3 regions of the Fervidobacterium riparium genome follow, and region 2 is predicted to be linked to each of the others. Evidence: riboswitches for the same ligand, from Rfam matches in the RefSeq annotation. Region 2 holds a riboswitch; each other region holds the start of a gene.
What was found. Region 2 has a riboswitch for cobalamin ahead of cobT (nicotinate-nucleotide--dimethylbenzimidazole phosphoribosyltransferase). Riboswitches for the same ligand answer to the same signal wherever they lie in the genome.
Positions count from the first base shown of each region.

Region 1 (8,076 bases), 230 kb from region 2:
GAAACCCTCACCATACACTTGCCGGGCTTCGTTGACGAAGAAAAACGCCTTCGGGTCGATTGTTCGAATTGCAGTTGTAAGTTCGTGTAACTCGCGCCTTTTTATAACTATCATTAGAACATTCTTAGATTGATTTGTGTATCCTCCCCTTGCCTCAAAGACTGTAACACCTCTTTCAAGCTCGTTCAGCACAAATCTTTTAATATCGTCTGCTTTTTCTGAAACAACCCACAGGTTCGTTGATAGTTCGAGACCTTTCATAACAAAGTCAATTGTTGTTCCATTGACGATAATGGCAAGAATAGAGTATAAACCAGTATCTATGTTGTAAGCCAGTCCTGCTGAAAGACCTATGGCAAAGTCGAGAAAGAGTATAGACATACCAAAAGGCGCTCCAAAGAATTTATTAAGAATCTTGGCTATAATGTCTGTACCACCTGTAGATGCGTTCTGTGAGAAGGCGATAGCCATACCAACGGCTGTTAGTATATCGCCAAAGAAGACAGCCAAGATCATGTCGCTACCATGATACTTGTACATTGGAATAACCCTGTCAAATAAATCTATGAGAAAATTCAGCAAAAATGTACAGTATATCGTTTTGAAACTGAAGTCAAAACCTATTATCAAAAATGCGGTCAAAAATAGCGTAGCGTTTATTATGTACATCCATATACCAACCGATATTGGCAAGAATTTGTTCAGAACTATCGCTAAGCCTGAAGCACCACCAGCTGCTATATTATTGGGAATCAAGAATATTACCAAGCCAAGTGCTGTGAGAAATACTCCGAGCGATGATAAAACGTACTCTCTTGTTAGTTCAGCCAAGCGTTTCCTACTTCCCACGGAAATTTCACCACCCTTATTCCCATCTCATTCAGTATTGATTCCTTATACTGTACTTTTCCTTTTTCTCCTTCAACAATAGCACCTGCGTGCCCCATTTTCTTTCCTTCCGGTGCATGCCTCCCTGCAAAGAAAGCAACTATGTCTTTCGGAAGAAAACCTATCTTAAGAGCGTGTTTAATACCACTTATCTCATCTTCACCACCGATTTCGCCTATCACTAAGACTTTATCATACCCCAATTTCTTTACAGTATCAAACGCCTCTGAGACATTTGTACCAACAACTGGATCTCCGCCAAGTCCTAATCCAACCGCTACTCCAATACCATCACTCAGGTATTTTGCTGTCTCATACATCAACGTTCCACTTCTTGAGATAATCGCCACCTTACCGGGTTTGAAATACCGTTCTGGCATTATTCCGACTTTCACTTTTTCTAATGGGTGTATAACCCCCGGACAGTTCGGACCTATAACATTTATACCTTGGTACTTCGCAAGTTTTAAAACTTTCAATGTGTCATGTACTGGAACATGCTCGGTTATAATCACGCAGTTCTTTACACCGTTCGAAGCAGCATCTTGAAACGCCTCCAAGACACTTGGTGCAGGCACGAAAAGAATAGCTGTATCTACTGGTCCCAATTTGGAAACGTAATCTTCGAGTGATACTACAACTGGAATGTTTTCTATCGATTTCACTATCCTATTTTTACTCACGCCACAGACAACATTTGTACCGTACTCGAGCATTCTTTTGAGATGATAACTACCGTATTTTCCAGTAGCTCCATATACACAAACTCTCTCATTCGCGAACAACATCTCTTCTCACTCCTTTAACTCTCCTATCTACAGATTCAATAAGTTCCTTCATGTCATTGGCTGATACGATTCCACTCTCTTCTAAAAGCTTTTTGGCTAGTATTTCATTGTTTCCTGAAAGTCTTATGTATATCTCAAAACCCGGATTTTTGGTTTTGAATTCGGTAACTCCTTTTGCAATTTCAAGACAGTCGGTTATTCCACCGAATATGTTCAGTACAGCCTTGTTTGTTATCTTTTGCACCTTTGTCAACGCACTGTAAAGTGTATCAGCCGTTGCACCACCGCCGATATCGCAGAAATTCGCTGGCTTGAACCCGTGTTCAGTGAGTGCATCTGTTGTGGCCATGACGATACCTGCTCCACAACCGATGACACCAACGTCACCGCCGAGTACCACGAAAGAATCTTCCACGGAAGACTCTCCCGCCCACCACTGACGGTAGAGCGCGCTGTCGTCCACGTGGAAAACAGCATCAAGTGCGTAGTAATAACCATTAGATTCAACGAACGGATTTATTTCAAGCAGTGTCAGGTCGTACTTAACGAATATGTCATAAAGTCTTCTTGCAAAAGCTCTTACTTCAAGTGGTAAATCGTTTACTCTTTTTGTTTTTACAACTTCTTCTGGATGAGTCTTCGTAAACTCTTCGATATCTATTCCTCCATGACTCGAATATACAAAAACGATGTCTCTTAGACTTCTATCTATCGTTATCGAAATATAGTGTTCACTTTCGTGTGGAACAAATTCTTCAACGAGAACCCCTTCCTGAATTTCACCTTTTATTTCGCTGTCCATAATCTTACTCACATTACTTATTGCCTGTTCAATGGTTTTTGAAACAAGCACTCCTCCAGCCTTCATCCTTCCGCCTACAAGAACTTGAGCTTTAGCCACCTGAGGAAATCCTAATTTTTTTAGTGCTTCTACATAGTCTTGTAAGTCTGAATTTCTAAGAATCAGAATACTTTTCGGAACTCCCACTCCTTCGGCTCTCAAAATGTCCTTCGCAACGTACTCTTGCACTTTCATACTCTCGCCTCCCCTTAAAATTTTCAAAGAAAAATACCCCAAAAATCTGTGGTTTTTGGGGCGCCCATTCCTTAAAGGCAGGTCTCCCGACTTGTGGATCATCCTACTCCCTGCGCCTTCCCAGCCTTTTGAGAATTAGCCAGTGGCATTGTGCAGGTTTCGTCCCCACTCACGGTGGCCCGACCGTCCCGGATTCGCACCGGTGTTCCCTTTTAAGCTTTCGCACCTCTAAGGTAGGGGATATTTAGATTCAGTATGATTTTTCACTAATATCATATGGTGACTTGATGAAACTTTCAATACTTGCCAATAGTCGAATTTTGAAAATTATAAAGATTTAAATAACTGTTTTTCTAAATTTCATCTTAAATCTTCTGTATACTATATTCACTATTTCTCAAAAAACGATATAAAATTTATATGTAGACAAAGTCTATCTTTTTATGTTATAATAAGTTACACCTAATTTAGTTATATTCGGACTCTTTTTATTAGAAAGTGAAGATAAGGGGTGGTTGTATGAAAAACTTGGGTCAATTATTACTCCAAGAAGAACCTTTTTCAGAGATTGTTATTGGCAACACAGCGATAGTGCGAGCAATGATTGAAAGTGGCGTTAGAGTAGTTACATCGTACCCTGGTTCGCCAACACCTGAGATAGCTGAAACGATTAATCTACTTCCAAAAGAAAAGTCCCCGCTTTATTTCGAATTTTCCACGAATGAAAAGGTAGCCCTTGAGGTCGCCTTCGGTGCGGCGGTGAATGGATACACATCGTGTGTCTTTTTCAAAAGCGTAGGTATGAATGTTGTAGCTGATTCGTTTGTACAGTTAAGCATGATGGAGATACCAGGGGGTATGGTTGTTGTAATAGGCGATGACCCGGGTGCGAATAGTTCTCAAAACGAGCAAGATAACAGACATTACGCAAGACTTTCATATACACCTTTGTTTGAACCAAAAGACGCTCAAGAAGTTTATAGCATGTTCATCGAAGCGGTTAAATACGCAAGAGAATTCAAGTCTCCTGTAATCCTCCGCCTTACAACCCACACAGCCCATTTCAAGCAAAAAGTCAAATTTGGAATTTACAAACAAACCGAATTAACACCTCATAGGTTTGACCCCAAAAATCTTGGACCGTACATCCCAATAGGGCAAAACGTACCAGTTATGAAGAGGCGTGCACTGGAAAAATTGAGGAAGTGGGAAGAAGTTTCCGAAAAGTACGCGTACATTTTAAACAACGGTAGCGAGATTGGAATTATAACCGCAGGGTTACCTTACCTTTCACTGCTCGATGTACTCGGTGATAATAAAAACAAAGTTGACATATTGAGGCTCGGAATGGTATATCCATTCCCACGAAAGGCAATCGTAAAGTTTCTTAGGTCACATAAGGTGATCAAAATACTTGAAGAGCTCGATGATTTCATCGAGGAAAAAGTTAAGGCGATTGCATTCGAGGAAGGTATAAACGTGAAGATTGTCGGAAAACAAGATATGGAAGATTGGATTGGCGAATACACACCGGAAAAGGTATTCAAAGTAATGAGTAAATTCATACCTGAATTGGTAAGAGAAATTAAAGTTCCAGAATATAGAGTTAGAAGCATCTCAAGGCCACCACAACTCTGTCCAGGTTGTGGTCATAGACCTGTCTTTTACGTGCTTTCTAAAATCCTCCGCGAGTATGACATATCGGTTGCAGATATCGGTTGTCACACGTTGGGATTCTTAGAACCATACAACGTCGGACAAGTGCTACTTTCGATGGGGCACTCAACTGGTACTGCTTCGGGTTTGAGTTTGTTCAACACTGAGAGAAAAATCGTGGCTTTCCTTGGCGATTCCACATTCTTCCATGCAGGAATTCCTGGAATCATAAATGCTGTATTCAATAGGCATAACTTTACACTCGTTGTTATGGAAAACGGTACAACAGCCATGACCGGTCACCAAGACCATCCAGGAAAGGCAATGAAAATTAGGAACATCTTAGGAGCGATTGGCGTAAAGCAAATATGGGAAGTTGACACTTACCAACAAGATAAACTTGAAGAGATTTTGAAGACAGCGCTATCAACGCCGGAGTTCAACGTCGTCATAGCAAAGCACCCGTGTATGTTGAAATTCACAAGGGAAAGAAGACGGAAGGGTATTGTCAAGGTACCGCAAATGAAGGTTACAAATGCCTGTACTCTTGCAAGAGTTTGTATCTCCAAATTCGCATGTCCGTCGTTCCAAATTGCAGATGACGGGAGTATTTTCGTACATGAAGACTTGTGTATTGGTGATGGCTCGTGTATTCCTGTTTGTCCTTCAGGTGCGCTTGAACTCGAGAAATTTGAAGTTGGTGGTGATACAAAATGAGAAAATTCGATATTTATCTCATCGGTGTCGGCGGGCAGGGAATAGGACTTCTCAGCGAAGTGCTCATACGTGCAATAGATTACAGCGGGCAAAATTGCATAGGGGTTGACACACACGGACTTGCTCAGAGAGGTGGTGTCGTGTCTTCGCATATAGGAATCGGAGACGTTAATTCTCCACTGACGATGTCAGGTGATGTTGATTTAGTCTTAGCACTTGAAAGGCATGAGGCAGGTAGAGCTATGAATTACCTAAAAGACGGTGGTACGTTGGTCTATTATGATACATCGTGGCAACCATTACCTGTCAGACTGGGAAGAGAAGGAGAATTGAAAAATGAAGAATTAGAAATCGTCGCAAGAGAACGGAATATTAAACTCTTCAGAGCTAAGTACAATTTGCCGGATGTACGGATGCAAAACATATCATTACTGGCAGTCGTAGCTAAGAATAATTTGATACCGAATGTCAAAACCGAACACTATTTAAAAGCTATGGAGGATCTGATGAATGAAAAAGTTTTTGAATCAAACAAGAAAGTCTTTGAAAGTATATTGGAGGCGATGTAAGTATGGAAAAGAGAAATGAGATATCAATCGTACTGAGCGGTGCGGCTGGTCAGGGAATTCAAGCTGTCGAGCACATATTGACACGAGTTGCTAAAGACTCTGGCTTTCATGTATTCGCTACAAAAGAGTACATGTCGAGAGTAAGAGGCGGAAACAACTCAACTGAAATCCGGATAGCATCACAACCTGTAAAGGCTTTTGTGAACAGAATCGACGTACTTGTTCCACTTAACGATAATGCAATTGAAAGACTGAGAGAAAGGATTACAGAAGAGACGATTATCATCGGAGAGGGGCGATATGTGGAAAAAGAGAAGAACTCGATACCGCTCATGTTCGAAGAGATAGCTGAGAGTTTTGGGAATAAGATTTACGAGAATTCTGTCGCCATCGGCGTCTTGGCAGGGATAATTAACGCCAGCGAGGATGCTTTGGTGAAGAATATCAGCGCCTATTTCTCAAAGAAAAATGAAGAAGTTGTGAAAGGTAATGTCAACGCAGCGCTTAAAGGTTACGAAATTGGTAAGTCACTTGGTTTGAAATTCGAGATAACGCCAAACGAAAAGGTTAAGAAACAGTATCTCTTGAACGGTTCAGAAGCAGTGGCTAAGGGTGCCATCGCAGGTGGTTGTAACTTCATCTCTTCATACCCGATGTCGCCTGCCACTACGGTATTCACCGAACTTTCAAGATTGTCAAACCAGTACGGTATATTGGTTGACCAAGCTGAAGACGAAATTGCTGCGGCAAACATGGCTATCGCAGCTTGGTATGCAGGTGCAAGAGCTATGGTCTCAACATCTGGCGGTGGTTTCGCACTTATGACAGAAGCGATAAGTTTATCAGGAATGATAGAGACTCCTATCGTTGTCCATCTTGGTCAGAGACCTGGTCCAGCTACTGGATTACCGACAAGGACTGAACAGGGAGATTTGAATCTGGTGCTTTACTCAGGGCATGGAGACTTTCCAAGAGTCATCTACGCTCCTGGCAACTTGTGCGAAGCATATGAACTTAGTGCAAAAGCGTTCAATATCGCGGATAAATATCAAGTTCCAGTCTTTATTCTCACCGATGAATACTTCCTCGATTCGTTCTACAATGTGGAGGAAATGCCAGAAGTAAAGATAGAACGCTACGTAGTGAAGAGTGATGAGAATTACAAACGCTACCTTCTAACCGAAGATGGAATCTCTCCAAGAAGTATTCCGGGTTACGGTAAAGGATTAGTAAGGGTCGACAGCGATGAACACGATGAATACGGACACATAACCGAGAGCGCTAAGGTCAGAAAAACAATGGTTGAGAAGAGGTTGAAGAAAGGCAAAAAGTTGTTGGAAGATGCCGTACCACCGAAGTTGTTCGGAAATGAGAATTATGATTACCTTATCGTCGCATGGGGCTCAACTCAGTTGATAATTCGCGAAGCGCTCGAAAAGATGGGAAATGAAAAAGTTGCACTCTTACATTTTTCACAAGTCTATCCTGTACCAAGAATCGCAGAAGAGTATTTGAGAAAAGCCAAGAAAGTAATATTCGTTGAGCAGAATGCGACTGGTCAGTTTGCAGACTTGGTTAAACTCACTTTTGGAATAGACACGAGTAACAGGATACTGAAATACGATGGATTTGCATTTTCTGTAGAAGAACTTGTTGAAACACTCTCCAAGGAGGTTGAGTAATATGTTCGAACCAAAGATATACGATATTCCAGATGCTGATATAGCCTGGTGTCCAGGTTGTGGAAATTTTGGTATTATAAACGAATTGAAAACTGCCCTGGCACAGCTGGAACTTGACCCAACTCAAGTTGTACTGGTCTCTGGAATTGGCCAAGCTGCGAAGATGCCGCAGTATGTAAAGGCGAACATGTTCAATGGACTGCATGGTAGGTCTTTACCTGCCGCAGTTGCGATTAAGATGGTCAACCCTAATCTTGTAGTCATCGCCGAAAGTGGTGATGGATGTACATACGGAGAAGGAGGAAACCATTTTATTCATACGATACGAAAGAACCCTGACATAACGAATATAGTTCACGACAACCAGATATATGGTTTGACAAAAGGGCAAGCGTCACCGACAACAGCCCGTGGACAAGTGACTACACTGCAATTCGACGGAGTTTACGTAGACCCATTTAATCCAATCGCTGTAGCTGTCGCGTTGGATGCTTCTTTCGTTGCAAGGAGTTTTTCTGGAAATTTCCAGCTTACCGTTGAGCTCATCAAAATGGCTATAAAGCACAAAGGCTATGCCCTTATAGACATACTCCAGCCCTGTGTCACGTTCAACAAAGTCAACACATATCAGTGGTACAGAGAGAACACATACTTGCTGCCTGACAGTTATGACCCAACCGATAGGGAACACGCTTTTAGAATAGCAACGGATACCTCAAAGCTCGCTCTTGGAGTCATAT
Region 1 covers NZ_CP009277.1:1,403,051-1,411,126, forward strand. The annotation lists gene IB67_RS06555 (YitT family protein) at 1-849, opposite strand, end outside; gene IB67_RS06560 (succinate--CoA ligase subunit alpha) at 819-1,676, opposite strand; gene IB67_RS06565 (ATP-grasp domain-containing protein) at 1,660-2,712, opposite strand; cobalamin riboswitch at 2,772-2,957, opposite strand; gene IB67_RS06570 (thiamine pyrophosphate-dependent enzyme) at 3,232-5,085, shown strand; gene IB67_RS06575 (2-oxoacid:acceptor oxidoreductase family protein) at 5,082-5,654, shown strand; gene IB67_RS06580 (2-oxoacid:acceptor oxidoreductase subunit alpha) at 5,657-7,336, shown strand; gene IB67_RS06585 (thiamine pyrophosphate-dependent enzyme) at 7,338-8,076, shown strand, end outside.
Region 1: it holds a riboswitch for cobalamin, as region 2 does, so the genes downstream of both, IB67_RS06565 (ATP-grasp domain-containing protein) here and cobT (nicotinate-nucleotide--dimethylbenzimidazole phosphoribosyltransferase) in region 2, are expected to answer to the same signal.

Region 2 (8,076 bases):
AGTCGAGAAAACCTGATAAAGCTGAGTAAACAAGAGGGATAAATATCAGGATTGCTGAGATTGTAAAGAACACATAACCCCACTTCGGAAAATTGTCCAAGTGTCTATAGTGGTGCTTCTCATGAACCTCACGCTTAAGCGATGTAAAATAACCGATAAAAGATATAAGTATAATTTGGAAAATCATCAACGTTGCTGCTGCTCTAAAATCAAACGTTACTCGCGAGTACATGTAAATCGCAACTTCTAATGTTGAGAACTGAATTCCACCAAGGATAAGCACAACGGAAAAGCTTGTAAAAGTGTATATATAAGTTAAAAAGAAAGCTCTGAGAATAGATGGCAACAACATCGGAATTTCAATCTTAGAAAATATTTCCCAACCACTTGCACCATCAACTTTCGCAGCTTCAATTACGTATCCGTCTATATTCTCCCAAGCCTCGCCAACAATCCGAATAAAGAGTGGAAAGTTATAAAAAACATGACCAAGTAAAACTGCGCTGAAGGTATAAAGTATCCTAACATCTAAGCCAAAAGTATTGAGAAATCTTGTGTACACGCCGTTTTTCCCAAACACTAAGAAAAATCCTATTGCCATTGTTATACCGGGAAGGACAAATGGAATGCTTGACATCACTCTGAATGTGCGCCTTATAACCGGATGTATCTTCGTTCTACCGACAAGGTAAGCTCCTGGAAGTCCGAGTAAAGCAGTCAAAACTGAGGAAAGAAGAGCCTGAAATATAGTAAATCGGATCTTTGAAGCGTTGTCTATCAGTGCATCGAGCGAAAAACCTCCTGAAAAATGGAGGTTGAGGATGAAAGGAATAAAAAGTGAAAATATTATGTAAGCAATAGGAAGTATGTATATAACGTGTCTTCTCTTAATCATATGAAATAGCCTCAATCAGAAAACTAAATATGGTCGTTCCCCTCTTCTTACTCTTTCTATTCTACGCAATTTTTCCAAACTTTGTTTCAATCCACCAGTCCGATTTAATCTTAACCATATTCTTGAATACTCTTCAAGTATGTCTTCAAGATCCTTTTCAAATCTTTCCCATTCTTTGTCCTCAACGTTCTCTATTGTACCGTACTTGATAAGTAATTCAATAGTTCTAATTCCCATGATTGCGAGCTTCACATTATTGGCTATTTGTTCGACAACTTCCTTAAGATTATTGTTTTCCTTAAGCTTCTCTAATTTAAGAAGAGATTTGTTTAAGCTACTTTTCACATCTTCTATCGTCTTTTGTCGGAATTTCTGAGCATAATTCATCACATTTTCAGGATACAAGAATGTGTAGAAGAATGGAGTGCCATTAGGAGTGTATGGTAATCTATCGCAAATTTCCCCAAGTTCAAAAATTACATTACTTATTTCCTCTTTTGTTTCAAATACATGTATGTCTATTGCTCTAAGAACTTTCTCTATGCTGTCATCCAATGTATAGTTCCAGCTCAGTGCAGCCATATACGCAAAACCTATCCACGAAAATGGTAGGTGCTGAGAATGACCATGGTCTCCCCAATCTGTTACTAAAACACCGTTAGCATGATATTTCTTAGCAGCCGATATCGCATTTTTGATGTTCTCTATACAATTCTTGCTCCTGCCGATAAATGAATTCCAAGTTGAAGTACCTGGGCACACATAGAACGAAATGTTGCTTTGCTCGTACAATTTGCACTTTTCATCAAATGGGTGGTCAGCCTCATATCCCCAAACCATAGCTATCATGTCTTTCGGTAATTCTTCAATCAATTCTGGGTGGTTTTCAATGATATCTCCCCAGAACATAACTGTCTGTTTGTGCTTTTTCGCTATATTATATACTTTCAAGAGAAAGTCAAGATACACACGTCCCTTACCTATCTTTTCGCAAAGTTCTTTAGATTTACCTTGACATAAGTCAAATGTCTCATCACAACCAATATTGACTTTGTTGCTCGAGAAATTTGGTAAGAGTTCCTGCAAAATCTCATCAACAAGTTTGATAGATTCGGGAACAGCGGGAGAAAGCGAAAATGGTTGGAGAAATTTAGTGTCCCATGGTGTTTCAAAACCATCTGGTGCTTCAGCTAAATATTTGTATTCGTCGTGTATGAGCCACTTTGCCATATGGCCAAAAGTATTCTGGTTCGGCACGAGCTCTATGTGTCTTTCTTTACAATATTCATCTAATTCTCTTACTTCTTCGGCGGTTAATGGAGAATATTCTTCCCAAACAACTCTGTGGTTCTTGTATGCAAATGTGTGTTCCATGTAGAGCTGTAGTTGGTTTATTTTCAAATGAGATAATTTGTCAACTAAAACTTTCAACGTATCCATTTTTGGTATTCTATCTCGGCTGATGTCGAGCATTACACCGCGGTTCAGTATGTCAGGATAATCATGGATGTACAACTTTGGTAATTGTTTAGTCTCTGCCACATTTCTGAAGAGTTGTAAGAGTGTCTGGACGCCATAAAAAAGCCCAACATCATCGTTAGCGTAAATGCTTATTTCCTCTTCCACAAACATCTTGTACCCTTGTTGATCTACAACTACGTCTGGATTTACTGACAAATTAAGTATCAAAGCTTCAGTTCTATCCATTGATAATTCGAATCCTAATCTTCTTAGTTCTTGTCCTAAGAATTTTGTTAACTTATCAACACTGTTTGGAGCAACCTGATAAAAAGTCGTTGCAATCCTTGTACCAAGCCCAACATAACCGCTACATTGTTTCACAACTTTTGGATAAGGTATGAGAATTAATTCCATATTCTATCCCCCCTAAATAGAAGTTCTTTTATATAAACCATGTCTAAATTATCGCAAATGATCTTTGATATACATTCTATTTCACTATCAAGTTCATCTGTGAAAGATGATGAGTCCATGTTTTTCTCAATGTTTTTTGAACTCTTTCCAGCATCGTCTTCGTCTTCAAGATGGTGATCGATAAATGGAACAATACCAACAGTCCTAACTTTAGTCAATTTTTCAAGAGTCTTCAGTCCATCGCCTAAGTGTTCTTTACTGCCTTTGAATTTGTTTATGATGAATCCTTTGACAAGCTTTTGTTCAGCTCTTGATAGTAGTTTGTATGTTCCATATAGTGAAGCAAAAACTCCGCCAAGATGTATATTTCCAACGATTAGCACTGGTATATTAAAACTCTTAGCTACTTTCATGTTTACAATATCACCTTTTTTAAGGTTAAGCTCGACGGGACTTCCTGCACCTTCCACAATAACTATATCATGTTTCTCTAAAAGAGTGTTATACGCCTCTCTAATCTTTCTCCACAAAAATGTTTTTCTCCGATTGTAGTCCGTATAATGTAATCTTCCCAAGCTCTTGCCAAGCAAAAATACCTCACTGTATCCTCCGCCGACCGGCTTGATTAATACAGGATTCATCTCCTCAATTGGTTTAGTTTTAGCTCCAAAAGCTTGGAGCGCTTGAGCCCATGCAAAGATTTGACCGCTGTTGGAAGTAAACGACACAGAGGAGAGGTTTTGAGACTTAAACGGTGCGACTTTGTAACCATTATTCGAAAAATATCTACATAGCGCAAGTGTGATTATAGATTTACCAACCGCTGAAGATGTACCTTGAATCATTAATGAACCTTTTTTCATATTATCATCTCCATTAAAGTTGTTTCGCTCTAACTTTTAGTCGCTTTGCATTGTCGTCTTCGTAGAGCCCTTCAACGTAGAAATTAAGGGGAGAGCTGAATATTGGTCCGTCATAGACAAGCGTATGGTATTCACCATTCTCACCACAGATATCGACACCGGATTTTTCAAGAATTCTATGTGTCTCTCTGTTCGTTAGTTCATTACCAAGGATTTCATCAATACCTAAGTTTTTCTTTACAGATACAATCAGAGCTCTAAATCCCAAGTTTGAGAACTCTTCTAAAATCACTTCTCTTTTCCTCTTCCAGAGAGGCTCTTCTACAGTAACATTATGAACGCTGCAAACTCTTTTTACCCAATCAAGATGCTCTTGTAAGTCAATATCACCGAAAATTCCGATTCCTCCTTTTGCGTGGTTACTTAAAAAATCAAGAAAGTTCTCTTCATAACTTTCCCAGCTGCTGCATCTTGTTATCAATTTTGTCCCTATTAATAAAGCTTGTTTTTCAAGTATATCTTTGCCAAAACCATGTGCTCTTGAAGAAGAACAGTCTTCATCAAGCATAGTAAAAAGGCAATCAACTTTACCGTACTTTTTCATACCATAGTACAATGCTAAGGCAGAATCTTTTCCTCCACTCCACGATGCAAATACAAACAAAACTATCACCCCATTCGTAGAATTTTGCTTATAAAGATTATAGTTAACAAAATGTAGTATTGTCAAAAGCAAATATGTACAATATTTAGTGCTGAATATAGAGAAATACAGTTATTGTCAAATTTTCGATTCTAATGTTCGTTATCGTGCGATTGTCAAGATTGTTCATTTCTGAAAATATTGTATAATGCTTTTTGAAAGTAAATAGATTTCACTCTTTTGCAAAGGGAACTTCGGTGAGAATCCGAGGCTGCCCAGCAACCGTAAGCGGGGACGAAAACCACAATATGCCACTGAAAGCTTAGCTTTTGGGAAGGCGTGGTGAGTAGGGTGATCCGCAAGCCGGGATACCTTTGCAAATGGGGATTGTTTTTCCCGAAAGCTCGGGCTTTACGGGAAAATTTGTTTTTAATTTCTAAAGTATATAAAGGGGGAAAAGTTTATGGAAATCACAAGGAAAGGCTTGAATTTCAACATTAATGCAACCTTCTCAAATGAACTGAAAAGTGCTATAGTGAACCGACTTAACAACCTCACAAAACCCGTCGGAAGCTTAGGTTATCTCGAAGAAATCGCCCTGAAGATGGGATTAATCCAAGGAAAGGTTATCCCTGAGCTCCCAAAAAGGAAAGAAGTTTACGTGTTTACGGCAGATCATGGAGTAGCAGAAAATGGTGTTTCCGCATATCCGCAAGAGGTCACATATCAGATGATTCTAAATTTTCTCAACGGTGGTGCTGCAATTAACGTCTTTTCTCGACACGTTGGTGCAGATGTCTTTGTGGTTGACTCAGGTGTCAAAGTAGACGTAGACATTGAGCACAAAAGGTTAATAAAAGCTAAGATAGGCTACGGTACGAAAGATTTTACTAAAGGACCTGCGATGACAAAAGAGCAAGCTTATGCATGTATCGAGAAAGGTGCTGAAATCGCCGACAAAGCAATAGAAAAAGGAGCAGAATTACTTGTTGTCGGTGATATGGGAATCGGAAACACAACAACCGCTTCTGCAGTAGCAGTGGCTTTAGGCTTTGGGCTTGACGAAATCTTAGATATTGGAACACCGTTGAATGAAGAAGGATTAAGAAAAAAGAAAGAAGCGATAAAATATGCCTTAGAAGTTAATGACCCAGACGCTAATGATCCGATTGATGTTCTGCAGAAGGTTGGTGGATATTGTATTGGACAGATGGCTGGGTTTATACTCAAAGCAGCTGAGGAAGGCGTTCCCGTAATCATCGATGGTTTCCCAACAACAGCAGGGCTTTTAATCGCGTGGAAGATAAATTCGCAAGTTTTGAACTACGTATTCGCAGGACACAAATCAAAAGTCAAGGGACACAAAGTGATTCTTGATAAACTTGGTTTGAGACCAATTCTGGATCTTGATATGAGACTCGGCGAAGGAACAGGTGCTGTGCTTTCCATTTCAATCATAGAAGCTGCGATCAAAATGATTCGAGAAATGGCGACTTTTGAAAGTGCGAACGTTTCGAAAGGAGAAGACCAACCTGTATGATTACATTGATAACCGGCGGGGTAAAATCTGGCAAGAGCACGTTTGCACAAAATTACATATTGAAAAAGCCCTACTCTAAGAGGGCATATATAGCAACAAGTGTACCATTTGACGATGAGATGAGAGAGCGCATAGAACGGCACAAAAAAGAACGCGGAACATTGTTTGATGCATTCGAAGAACCTGTGGAAGTACACAAAGTATTAAAAAAGCTCAGTGGAGGTTATGACGTTGCACTAATTGAATGCATTACGACTTATCTCGGCAATTTATTCCATTACAATTACGACGTGGAAAACTACACTGAAAATCTGATCAATATCTTAGAGACTGTCGATTATGATGTTGTTATAGTCACAAATGAAGTTGGCTTCGGAATAGTACCTGAAAACAAACTTGCAAGACAGTACGCAGAAACACTTGGAAGGCTCAATTCGAGACTTGCAGGCATATCAAACGAGGTTTACGTACTCTTCAGTGGGATTGAGGTAAGGATAAGATGAGCACAGCGAACAAGCAACTTATTGGTAGCACCTCTTGGGTCATACCTGGAACATACTACGAGAATGCAAGGATTTTGGCACATTTAGTTGACTTTGTTGAACTGTTGGTCTATACATGGGACGATGAAACCAAGGAGCTTTTAGAAAAGGAAGCTAAATATTTAGCAAAACTAACCGGGAAGTATGGTCTGAAATATACTGTCCACTTGCCAACAAACAATGTAGAAAACATGATTAGTGCTTACAATTTTCTGAGGAAATCAGATTTGGAAATTCTGAATTATGTAGTGCATCCAATAGATGGCATAAGTGAGTTTATTAAAGTTGCAAGCAAAGATGTTTCGGTTGAGAACTTGAAGGAAAAGGTCTTGCCCTACGAAAAGATGACTTTTGATGTTGGGCACCATTTTCTTGGTGAAAGATTCCCAATGGAGTTGATTGATAAAATAAACGAAATTCACATGATGGGTGTGCACAGTGGAAAAGACCACGAAAAGCTTGATAAAAAAACGCTTGAAGATGTTATCAACTTTTTAGGAAGAAGGAGAATCTCTGAAATCAGTCTTATATGCTTTGAGATTTTCAATTTAGATGACTTAATAGACTCTATAACACTATTTGAGCGAACTGTTCTTAAAACAAAATAGCTGCAGGGGGCAATCTTCTCATGGTGTTCGTGAGAGAGTTTATGATAGCTTTGAGCTTTATATCTCGTATACCCGTTAACATGAAGGGATATCAGTTAGACGCTGGAGATATTCGGAAAGTACCAAAATATTTCTCTATTGTTGGATACCTCATTGGAAGTATCTATCTATCGGGGGCGACATTAAGCAGGCTTATTCCCAACGTAGGTGGAAGTTTATTAGTCAAAGTAATTTCAATTGCAGCAGGTTTTTATCTTTTCGATCTTTTTCACTTTGATGGACTTCTCGACATGTTCGACGGTTTTTTGAACCAGTCGAATGCTGAAAGAAGACTCGAAATAATGTCGAAAGGAAATGTTGGACCTTTTGCTGTTTTTTATGGCACGTTATACGTTATCGTCTTTTATCAACTATTTTCTCTTGTTCCACCATACGCTCTGTTATTTTCTTCTGTCTTTGGACGATTAACGATGACTCTTTTAATTCTTTTCTCTAAACCTGCAAAGAACAAAGGGCTTGGTGCATTACTTTATCCAACGAGCAAAAGAAATCTCGTTGGAATCCTATTTACGCTTCCTTTAATTTTTTTGAGCTACGTGGGATACGTTTTGTCATTGTTAATTGCTATCAGTGTAGCAATCGTGGTTAATTCAATATCCGAAAGAAAAATCGGTGGAGTTACGGGCGATGTCATTGGGGGTACTTGTTTGATTGCACAGTTATTCATTTTACTTGCTTTCTCAATTTTTGATTAACAAACATAGTGAATAAATTTTCTAACAATGTGGGAGTGCTTATATGTTCCTTTGGGATAATACAATTGATAATGTAATTTCACTAACTATTGCTGTCACATTTGACATAATTTTCGGAGAATATCCAACAGCCATTCATCCGGTTGTATACTTTGGATTTCTAAGTAAGTTTTTTGACAAGCACACTCAAAGATGCAGTAGCGCTTCCGAAAGATTTGTTTTAGGAATGGTCTCAGAAATTTTCGAAATTTCGTTTTGGCTGAGCATAATATTTTTTGTTCTTGGTTTAAGATCTAATTATTACCTTATCTACATAGTACTGTGTTCTTACCTTACTAAATCAACCTTTGCAATT
Region 2 covers NZ_CP009277.1:1,168,076-1,176,151, reverse strand. The annotation lists gene IB67_RS05400 (ABC transporter permease) at 1-895, opposite strand, end outside; gene IB67_RS05395 (beta-N-acetylhexosaminidase) at 911-2,770, opposite strand; gene IB67_RS05390 (cobyric acid synthase) at 2,761-3,633, opposite strand; gene IB67_RS05385 (Dph6-related ATP pyrophosphatase) at 3,647-4,297, opposite strand; cobalamin riboswitch at 4,478-4,669, shown strand; gene cobT (nicotinate-nucleotide--dimethylbenzimidazole phosphoribosyltransferase) at 4,740-5,816, shown strand; gene cobU (bifunctional adenosylcobinamide kinase/adenosylcobinamide-phosphate guanylyltransferase) at 5,813-6,319, shown strand; gene cbiR (cobamide remodeling phosphodiesterase CbiR) at 6,316-6,966, shown strand; gene IB67_RS05365 (adenosylcobinamide-GDP ribazoletransferase) at 6,987-7,721, shown strand; gene cbiB (adenosylcobinamide-phosphate synthase CbiB) at 7,765-8,076, shown strand, end outside.

Region 3 (8,076 bases), 690 kb from region 2:
AGGAGGAATTCCACATCTTCGTTTCTCGAGAATGCGTACATCCCTGTTCCAACAAACCCTACGACGTAGAAGAGCGAGAACATCGATATCGTTAGAAAATAGAAAGCCTTAGCAACATCAGGAAATGCTGATAGTGCTTTGTAAATCTGATAATTTGATAAATAAATAAATATAGCCATTGGAAGAGTGGAAAATAGAAGGAGAATGATATATCTTGACCCTTGGCTTCTTGACGTGTTAGATTCCTTTCTTTTTGATTTTCGTTGTGCATTTTGCTGCATAAGGTTAAGTCCAACGTATCTGAACAATATACTCAATTCTCGCATATGTTTCACCTTCGCTCGCTACGAAATCAGAGGTTTTCAACAATTTCTTGTATATCGTCAGTGGCGGTGAGCGATAGGAAGATATCTTCCAATGACTTGCCGTAGCTCTCTTTCAGTTCCGCGACAGAACTTTCGGCGATTACTTGCCCTTTGTTTATTATCGCAACTCTATCGCACATCTTTTCGGCTATTTCAAGTATGTGTGTTGTCATGAAGATTGTCATTCCTTCACTCGCGTATTTTCTAAGCAGTTCTTTAAGTATTCGAGCACTCTTTGCGTCAAGACCTACAGTTGGTTCATCTAAAAACAGCACTTCTGGTTTTCTCATCAAAACAGAGATGAGCATGAGTTTTTGCTTCATACCGTGCGACATTTCGCCGACAAGTTTTGAAAGATAATCTACCCCGAACGCACCGCATAGCTCATCTATCCTTTCTTCGAGCTGCTTTTTGTCTAATCGATATATCGCAATTATGAAATCAAGGAACTCGTATCCTTTGAGATGTTCGTAAATCTTCGGTTCATCTGGCACAATACCGATTCTCCGCTTTATCTCAACATCATAATCCTTCATATCAAGTCCAAGTATTTCCACTTTACCACTTGTTGGCTTGAGTGTTCCAGTGAGCATCTTTATAGTAGTTGTCTTACCTGCACCATTAGGACCAAGGAAACCAAATATCTCGCCATGTTTGACCTGAAGATTTACACCATCTACAGCGGTGAAATCCCCGAACTTTTTTACAAGACCAGCAGCACGTATTGCTAACCCGGACATATAGTATTTGTACCCCCTTATGTGCGAAATATTAAGTTAATAAAATTCTACCTCAAAAGGTCAGAATGTCAAATTAAAAAAATCACATAGTATATTGTGTGAGATTTTAAAATTCGTTTTGCACATTACTGCATCTCCTCAAGTATTCTTAGATCTTGTCCTACTATTACTACACTTCCTGGAATTATCTTCTTATAGCTCTCCAAGGTTCTCAACAGTTGGTAGAATTCACTATCTCGTGCGAATGACTCAGCATAGATTTGTGTTGCACTGGCTTCACCTGTTCCTTTTATCTTTTCTGCTTCGCTTATTGCTTGTGCCTTAATTATTGTTGCCTGCTTCTCGGCTTCCGCCCTAATCCTCTGAGCTTCTTTTTGTCCTTCTGCTCTGATAAGTTCGGCTATGCTCTGCCTTTCCGACTTCATTCTCTCAAAAACCGCTTGCTGGTTTTCTTTTGGAAGGTCTGTGTGTTTAATTCGCACGTCCAATACTTCAATGCCAAATTCGGAGAGGTTCTTTCGGGCAAAATTAGTTATAGCCGACAAGTACTGCCTTTCGCCCGTCACTATATCGTCGAAATTGAGCTTCGCGAGTATGTTCCTCAGGCCAGAGTAGATAACATCGTCTATTCTTGATAGTGCTAAGTTTGGTGTTTTGACCGATTCGATGAATTTCTTGGGGTCTGAGATCTTCCATATCGCATATGAATCTACAAGCATTGTTTTCTTATCGAGCGATATTATCTTTTCAACAGGAATATCGTAGATGTAGTATCTTTTACTCAGCCTAACGACGTTGTCGATGAATGGAGAACGAAAGTATATGCCTGGTTCGGAAATAACGCGTCTTATCTCTCCAAATCGCAACACTATGGCATATTGAGTTTGATCTACGATGAACAGCGATAAAGCTGCCAGAATTAATATCACTACTGCGAAAATGCTTACAGAAATTATTGTCGTAATCCTTTTCATTTTGAACCACCACCTAACAGGTTGTCGAGATTGAGGAACGTGATTTTTTGAGAATCATCCAATGTTATTATAGTTCTCGCTTTTGGCAATACCTGTTCGAGTGTTTCTATTCTGAGCCTTGTTTCTGTGATTTTTGGAGCTTTCTTGTACTCGTTGAGGATGCTCAAGAATCTTTGTGTTTCACCGGTGGCTTGGAGAATCTTCTCTTGTGCATATGCTTCCGCTTCAAGGATTATCTTCTTAGCCTCACCTTCGACCTTAGGAATGAGGTTGTTTGCGTATTTTAAAGCTTCGTTGATGTATCTTTCCTTATCTTGCTTGGCGTTGTTTACATCATCGAAAGCAGAAATCACTGGAGCAGGCGGAACAACTTCCTGGAGCAGTACATTAATCACATAGATTCCTACGTCATAACTGTCGAGAAGTTTTTGGACTATTTCTCGGACCTCCGAAGAGACTGTATCCCTTTCAGCAGTCAATATTTCATCAACGGTCCTTCTTGCGATGCGCTCTCTTAACGCGGATTCTGTAGAGAATTTGACAAGCGCTTCAGGATTATCAACCTTGAATGCGAATTTGATAGGATCACTTACTCGGAACTGAACTACTGCCTCAACTGAGACAATATTTCCATCTTCTGTTAGAGCCAGGGCTTCTTCCTCTTCGCTGGCATATTGACCTGGTCTCACCGTTCTGAATCCAATTTCCTGTTTCCTCACAGTCTGAACGTCGACTATGACGTGCGACTGGAATGGATAAGGTGCGTGTGCGTGTATACCAGGTCCTGTGGTATGTGAGTACTTTCCAAAGGTCTTGATTAAAGCAACTTCTGAAGGACCAACTTGATAGACCCCCGTACCAAAATAAATAACTACAAGTACGATTAAAATAGTTAGCAAGATAGTACTTCTTTTGGTGCTCATGTTTGTCACCTCTCTATTTGTATGTTCAAAATCATTATACCACGCATTTGGAAAAAAGCAGGTGTGAAAGACTCTTGAAGAACGCTCAGAAATTCTTATTGCCGTTCTTCAATTTGAGCAGAACGAACATGAACGGTGCACCTATGAGGGAGGTGATTATTCCAACAGGGATTTCAACGGGGTTGAGCAATGTACGGGCTAATGTATCGCAGATTGACATGAGCATGCCACCTAAGAGAATGGTAGCAACGATGTTGTTCCTGTGTTTCGGACCAGCTAACGTTCGTGCCATGTGCGGGACTATCAATCCAACAAATCCTATAATTCCTGTTTTTGAAACGAAAGCTGCGGTAACGAACGCACCAAGCAAGTAAAAGAGCCATTTTAGAAGCTCAACATTGACTCCCAAACTCTTCGCTTCTTTCTCGCCAAGTACCATTGCATCGAGCTGTCTGCTCATCATCATCGATAGTACGGCAAGAGTTGTTAAAGAAATTGCTGGTAGCACAATATCAGTAAATGTGATTCCGGAAAAAGAACCAAAAAGCCAGACGTGGCCTGTTACGAGTGATCTATTCGCTATATTCAAAAGGAGCATGCTCCCTGCCGAGAACATAGTGCTCACGAGTACACCGCTTAGGACTAAATGTACGGTAGGGACTATGTTGCCCTTTCTCGCAAGTGCTATAGCCAGCATAGATGCTACTACTGCGAATATGAAACTCATTGTTGGTATACTCACGTGAGCGATAGAGTTGACAATGAAGTATATGCCTAAAAGAGCACCGAAACTTGCACCAGCAGACGTTCCGATAAGATATGGGTCAACAAGTGGGTTTTTCATTATCGCTTGAAATATGTTACCTACAAGTGCCAGTGCTGAACCTGTGAGCGTTGCCATTAAGACCCTCGGAAGTCTTAAGTGCCAGAGCATGTAGCTTTCTGGAGAGTCTGAGTTTATTAATTTTATGGCTTTGATTGGGCTAACATATACCGTCCCAAAAGAGATATTGATGAGAAAAACAAATAAGAAAAGGACAGGGAGAAGATATCTCCCTGTCTTGATTAAGAGAACCCTTAACTTAGTCAATATTATTTTCCTCCGTAGAAGAAGTTGTAGAATATATCCAAGTATTTAAAAACATGAGGTGCTGCCTGACTAATTTCGTCTCCGTCAATTACAAAGACCTTTCCATTCTTAACTGCTTTCAGGTTTTTCATTATTGAATGGTTCTTCACTGTTTTTTCAATTTCTTTTGGATCTCCATAACCGCCAATGACAATAACATCAGGATCTTGTTTAACAAGCCATTCCCAGCTGACTGAAAGCCAGCCGTTGTTTCCTGAATAAGGAGCCGCTATGTTCCTTCCACCAGCGATAACGATGAGCTCGTTCACATATGAACCAGTACCAGCGGTCCAGAGCTCTTTGGCTTTTTCATCTGGAATTGTTATCGTGAAGAATACAGTTGGCCTGTTTTCTAATGGTATTTTTGATGTCTTTTGTCCCATTTCAGCCATCTTGTCTCTTAACTCTTGTGATATTTTGTCAGCTTTAGCCTTAATGTTAAAAACTGCGCCGAGTTGTCCAACGGCCTTTATGATATCAGTCAATGTGTTTGCATTGAGAACGTATGCAGTAAGATTTGCTTTCTCAAGTTTCTCAACTTCTGGAAATTGGAATCCGCCAAATGTGAACACAATATCTGGTTTTAGCGAGTAAATCTTTTCAATGTTCAGTGGTACCATGTTTCCGATGTTTTCAGCCTTTCTGTAATTATCCCATGCTGTGACTCCAACTATTCTGTTTTCAAGTCCAAGGGCCTGCAAGTATCTTGTTGCGCTCGGTGCTGCGGATACTACCCTTCTTGGTGGCATCGGGATGTTAACGATACGTCCAGCATCGTCTACGACTGCTATCGCTAAGGATAAGACAGTGCTTAAGAGTACAAAAAGTGCTAAAAACCTTCTCAGTGTTCCAGACCTAAACATAGCAAAACCCTCCCTCTTTGCAAAAATTTGTTGCCATCCCCAGGCGTCGTGGTGGATGGCATACCTTCCTCTACACATCAGGTCTCCCGACTTGTGGATCATCCTACTCCCTGCGCCTTCCCAGCCTTTTAAGAATTAGCCAGTGGCACTTTGCAGGTTTCGTCCCCACTTACGGTGGCGGCCCCGTGCCGGATTTTCACCGGTCTTCCCTTGAGTGTGTAAAGGGAGGTTATTCTTATTTCGTATTATACTACACCCTTTTAGCTACAGCAACTGCCCTTTTCGTTCTTCTGTATCCCAACGTCTGTTCTTAAAGCTGTCTTTTTTATGTATATGACGTTTATCACGCTGTATATGCCTGTGATGAAAAGTATAGCGTCGGCAAGGCTGAGCTTGTATACTTCATCGCCTATTATCAGATTCGAAAAAGATATCAAGTACGCGAGCAGAACATAACCTGCGGCGATTGAAAACAAAATGCTCCCTACGTAAAGATGTGCGACTCTGAATGAGTAATTCGCCGTGCCATACTCGCGAAATCCGAAGAAAAAGACCATTGAAAAGCTGAGTATAACGAGTGAGAATATTATCTCGTCACTAAGAAGATACGATATGAAGGTGATGAGTGATAACACAAGCATCGTTAACAACATCCTGTTCAGGCTTCTCATATGATCACCCTTCCGATCGTGTATGTGATGAAAGCTAAGATGTAAGATATGCTTAGGCTATATATCACTGCAAACGCTGTATATTTCCAGCTGTTCGTTTCACCTTTTATTGCAGCCAGTGTTGCAAAGCACGGCATGTATCCGAGGACGAATACCATTAACGAAGCAGCAACGACCGGATTTAAGTGAATATTAGACGCATTCTCGTAAAACTGAGACAGAGAAGATACAATGACTTCTTTAGCAACACCGCCAAATATGAGCGCTGAAACTATTTGCCAAGTGTAGTTAAGAGGTGCGAATATAGGTTGCAAAAACTTACCAAGCATCGAAACGTAGCTGTTTTCTATGTTTGCTGGATCAGGGAAGTAACTAAGTGCCCAAATTACAACACTTGATACGAATATTATCGTTCCTGCTTTCTCCAAGAAGTGCCTTCCTCTGTTCCACATGTACGTAGCAACGTTCGAAATCTTTGGAAATCTGTACCTTGGCAACTCCATGACAAGCGGAACGTTTTGTCCTTTTAGTACAACCTTGTTTATGATTCTTGACGAGAGAGCTGTCAAAACGAGGCTCAGTACGTATATAGCAAAGAATGCCTCAGCTTTATGGTTCGGGAACGCGACGCTTATGATTAAAAGGTATACGGGAATTCGCGCACTGCAACTGATGAATGGCGAAACTAAAATTGTTGTAACTCTTTCTCTTTCGTCAGAAAGCCCGCGAGCTGCCATAACTGTACTAACGTTACAACCAAAACCAAGTAAGAGAGTCATGAACGAACGGCCCGTGAGCCTCAGCGAATACATAATTCTGTCCATCAAAAATGCGATCCTTGGTAGATACCCACTCTCCTCCATTATTCCAAGTGCGAAGAAGAGTGCGAAGATACTCGGGACAAACGCGAGAACACTTCCTACGCCATTTATTATGCCTTGAGAAATAAGCGACGAAAGCATCGTTTCCGAGCCAATCATTTCTGAAAGTTTTCCGAATAAGAATTCAAGAAGTCCGACAAGGGGTTCGGAGACTTTGAAGGTAAAATTAAATGCAAGGTACATAAGCGCGAGGAATATCGGGATACCAATGAATCTATGAGTCAGTACGTGATCCAGAGCCTCAGTAACCGTTAATGCGCTGTCGGTTTTCTGGAAAGCCTTTTGCAAGACGTCGTTTATGTACTCGTACTTGATCGAAGGTATTTTTGTAGCAAGTGAGTCATCTGACTTTTCAGGATTGCTATTCATATTTGAACTCTGAAGTTCTTCAGACTGGCCCTGTTTTTGACAATCTTTGCTCAAAAACTCAGATACGAACTTGTCCCCTTCGATAACTTTTATGGCAGTGAATCTTTTATTGAAACCTTCCATCACGCACTTTTCTACTTCAGAGATCCTTTCTTCGACCTCTTTTCCGTAGTCTATTAATAAAGGTCTTGTGGGTTTTTTAAACGCAGATACGATCTTCTGTTTAAGTTCATCAATACCTTCCCCGGTGTGAGCTGACGTAAGGATAACGGGCACTCGCAGAAATGTCTCGAGTACGGCTTTATCTATTTTGTATCCGCCCTTTCTTGCCTCGTCAATCGCATTAAACACCGCAACGACGTTGAGTTCCAATTCTAATGCTTCGAGGAGTAAAAACAATCCCTGTTCAGGGCTCATACTATCGATTATTACTACCGTCACATTTGGCGGAGAAAAGAGCAGATAATCTCTCGTCACTTTTTCATCTATCGACGTGGCTGTCAGTGTGTATACGCCAGGCAAATCAACAAAATGAAGAGTGTAGCCTTCATACGTTGTGGCACCTTCTATCCTCGATACCGTAACACCGGGCCAGTTGGCGACGTACTGCCTCGCGCCAACCAACCTGTTGAAAAGGCTTGTTTTTCCTACGTTTGGATTTCCGAGTAGTCCTACTGTTATGACCATTACTTACCACACTCCTGACGTTTTTCAACCTGTAGAGATTCTGTCATCTTGTAATCTTTGACTGGTACAACATAGATCTTTGAGAGTTTCCCAAGTCCTATGTCATAAAGACCAGTAGGTGTCTTCACCCTTCTGTCTGGTAGTAACAAGAGCTTTGAATTTTCAACTATACCACATTTTTCAAAGAATCTTCTTGCCATAATCCCGGCTCTCAGTTCTTTGACGATGTATTCTCCGGGGGCAACGTATGAAAGTGGTAAAGAGCTCTCCTGCTGGAGCTTCACCTCAATCAGCTCAGCTTCTGATTGCCTAAGTGTTATTATCTTGTTGAACACTTTGTACATGCGTGGGTCACCCATCGGTGCACTCCTGATAACTGTTATGCTCACTCCAGGCAAGATACCTATAGCTCTCAGTCTTGGAGAAATTTCAGATTCACCAACCTTTTCAACAATCGCTTCTGCACCAACAGGT
Region 3 covers NZ_CP009277.1:478,088-486,163, forward strand. The annotation lists gene IB67_RS02120 (permease-like membrane multi-spanning protein) at 1-326, opposite strand, end outside; gene IB67_RS02125 (ABC transporter ATP-binding protein) at 353-1,105, opposite strand; gene hflC (protease modulator HflC) at 1,231-2,079, opposite strand; gene hflK (FtsH protease activity modulator HflK) at 2,076-3,002, opposite strand; gene IB67_RS02140 (FecCD family ABC transporter permease) at 3,088-4,092, opposite strand; gene IB67_RS02145 (ABC transporter substrate-binding protein) at 4,095-4,994, opposite strand; cobalamin riboswitch at 5,054-5,228, opposite strand; gene IB67_RS02150 (hypothetical protein) at 5,255-5,665, opposite strand; gene feoB (ferrous iron transport protein B) at 5,662-7,602, opposite strand; gene IB67_RS02160 (FeoA family protein) at 7,602-8,076, opposite strand, start outside.
Region 3: it holds a riboswitch for cobalamin, as region 2 does, so the genes downstream of both, IB67_RS02145 (ABC transporter substrate-binding protein) here and cobT (nicotinate-nucleotide--dimethylbenzimidazole phosphoribosyltransferase) in region 2, are expected to answer to the same signal.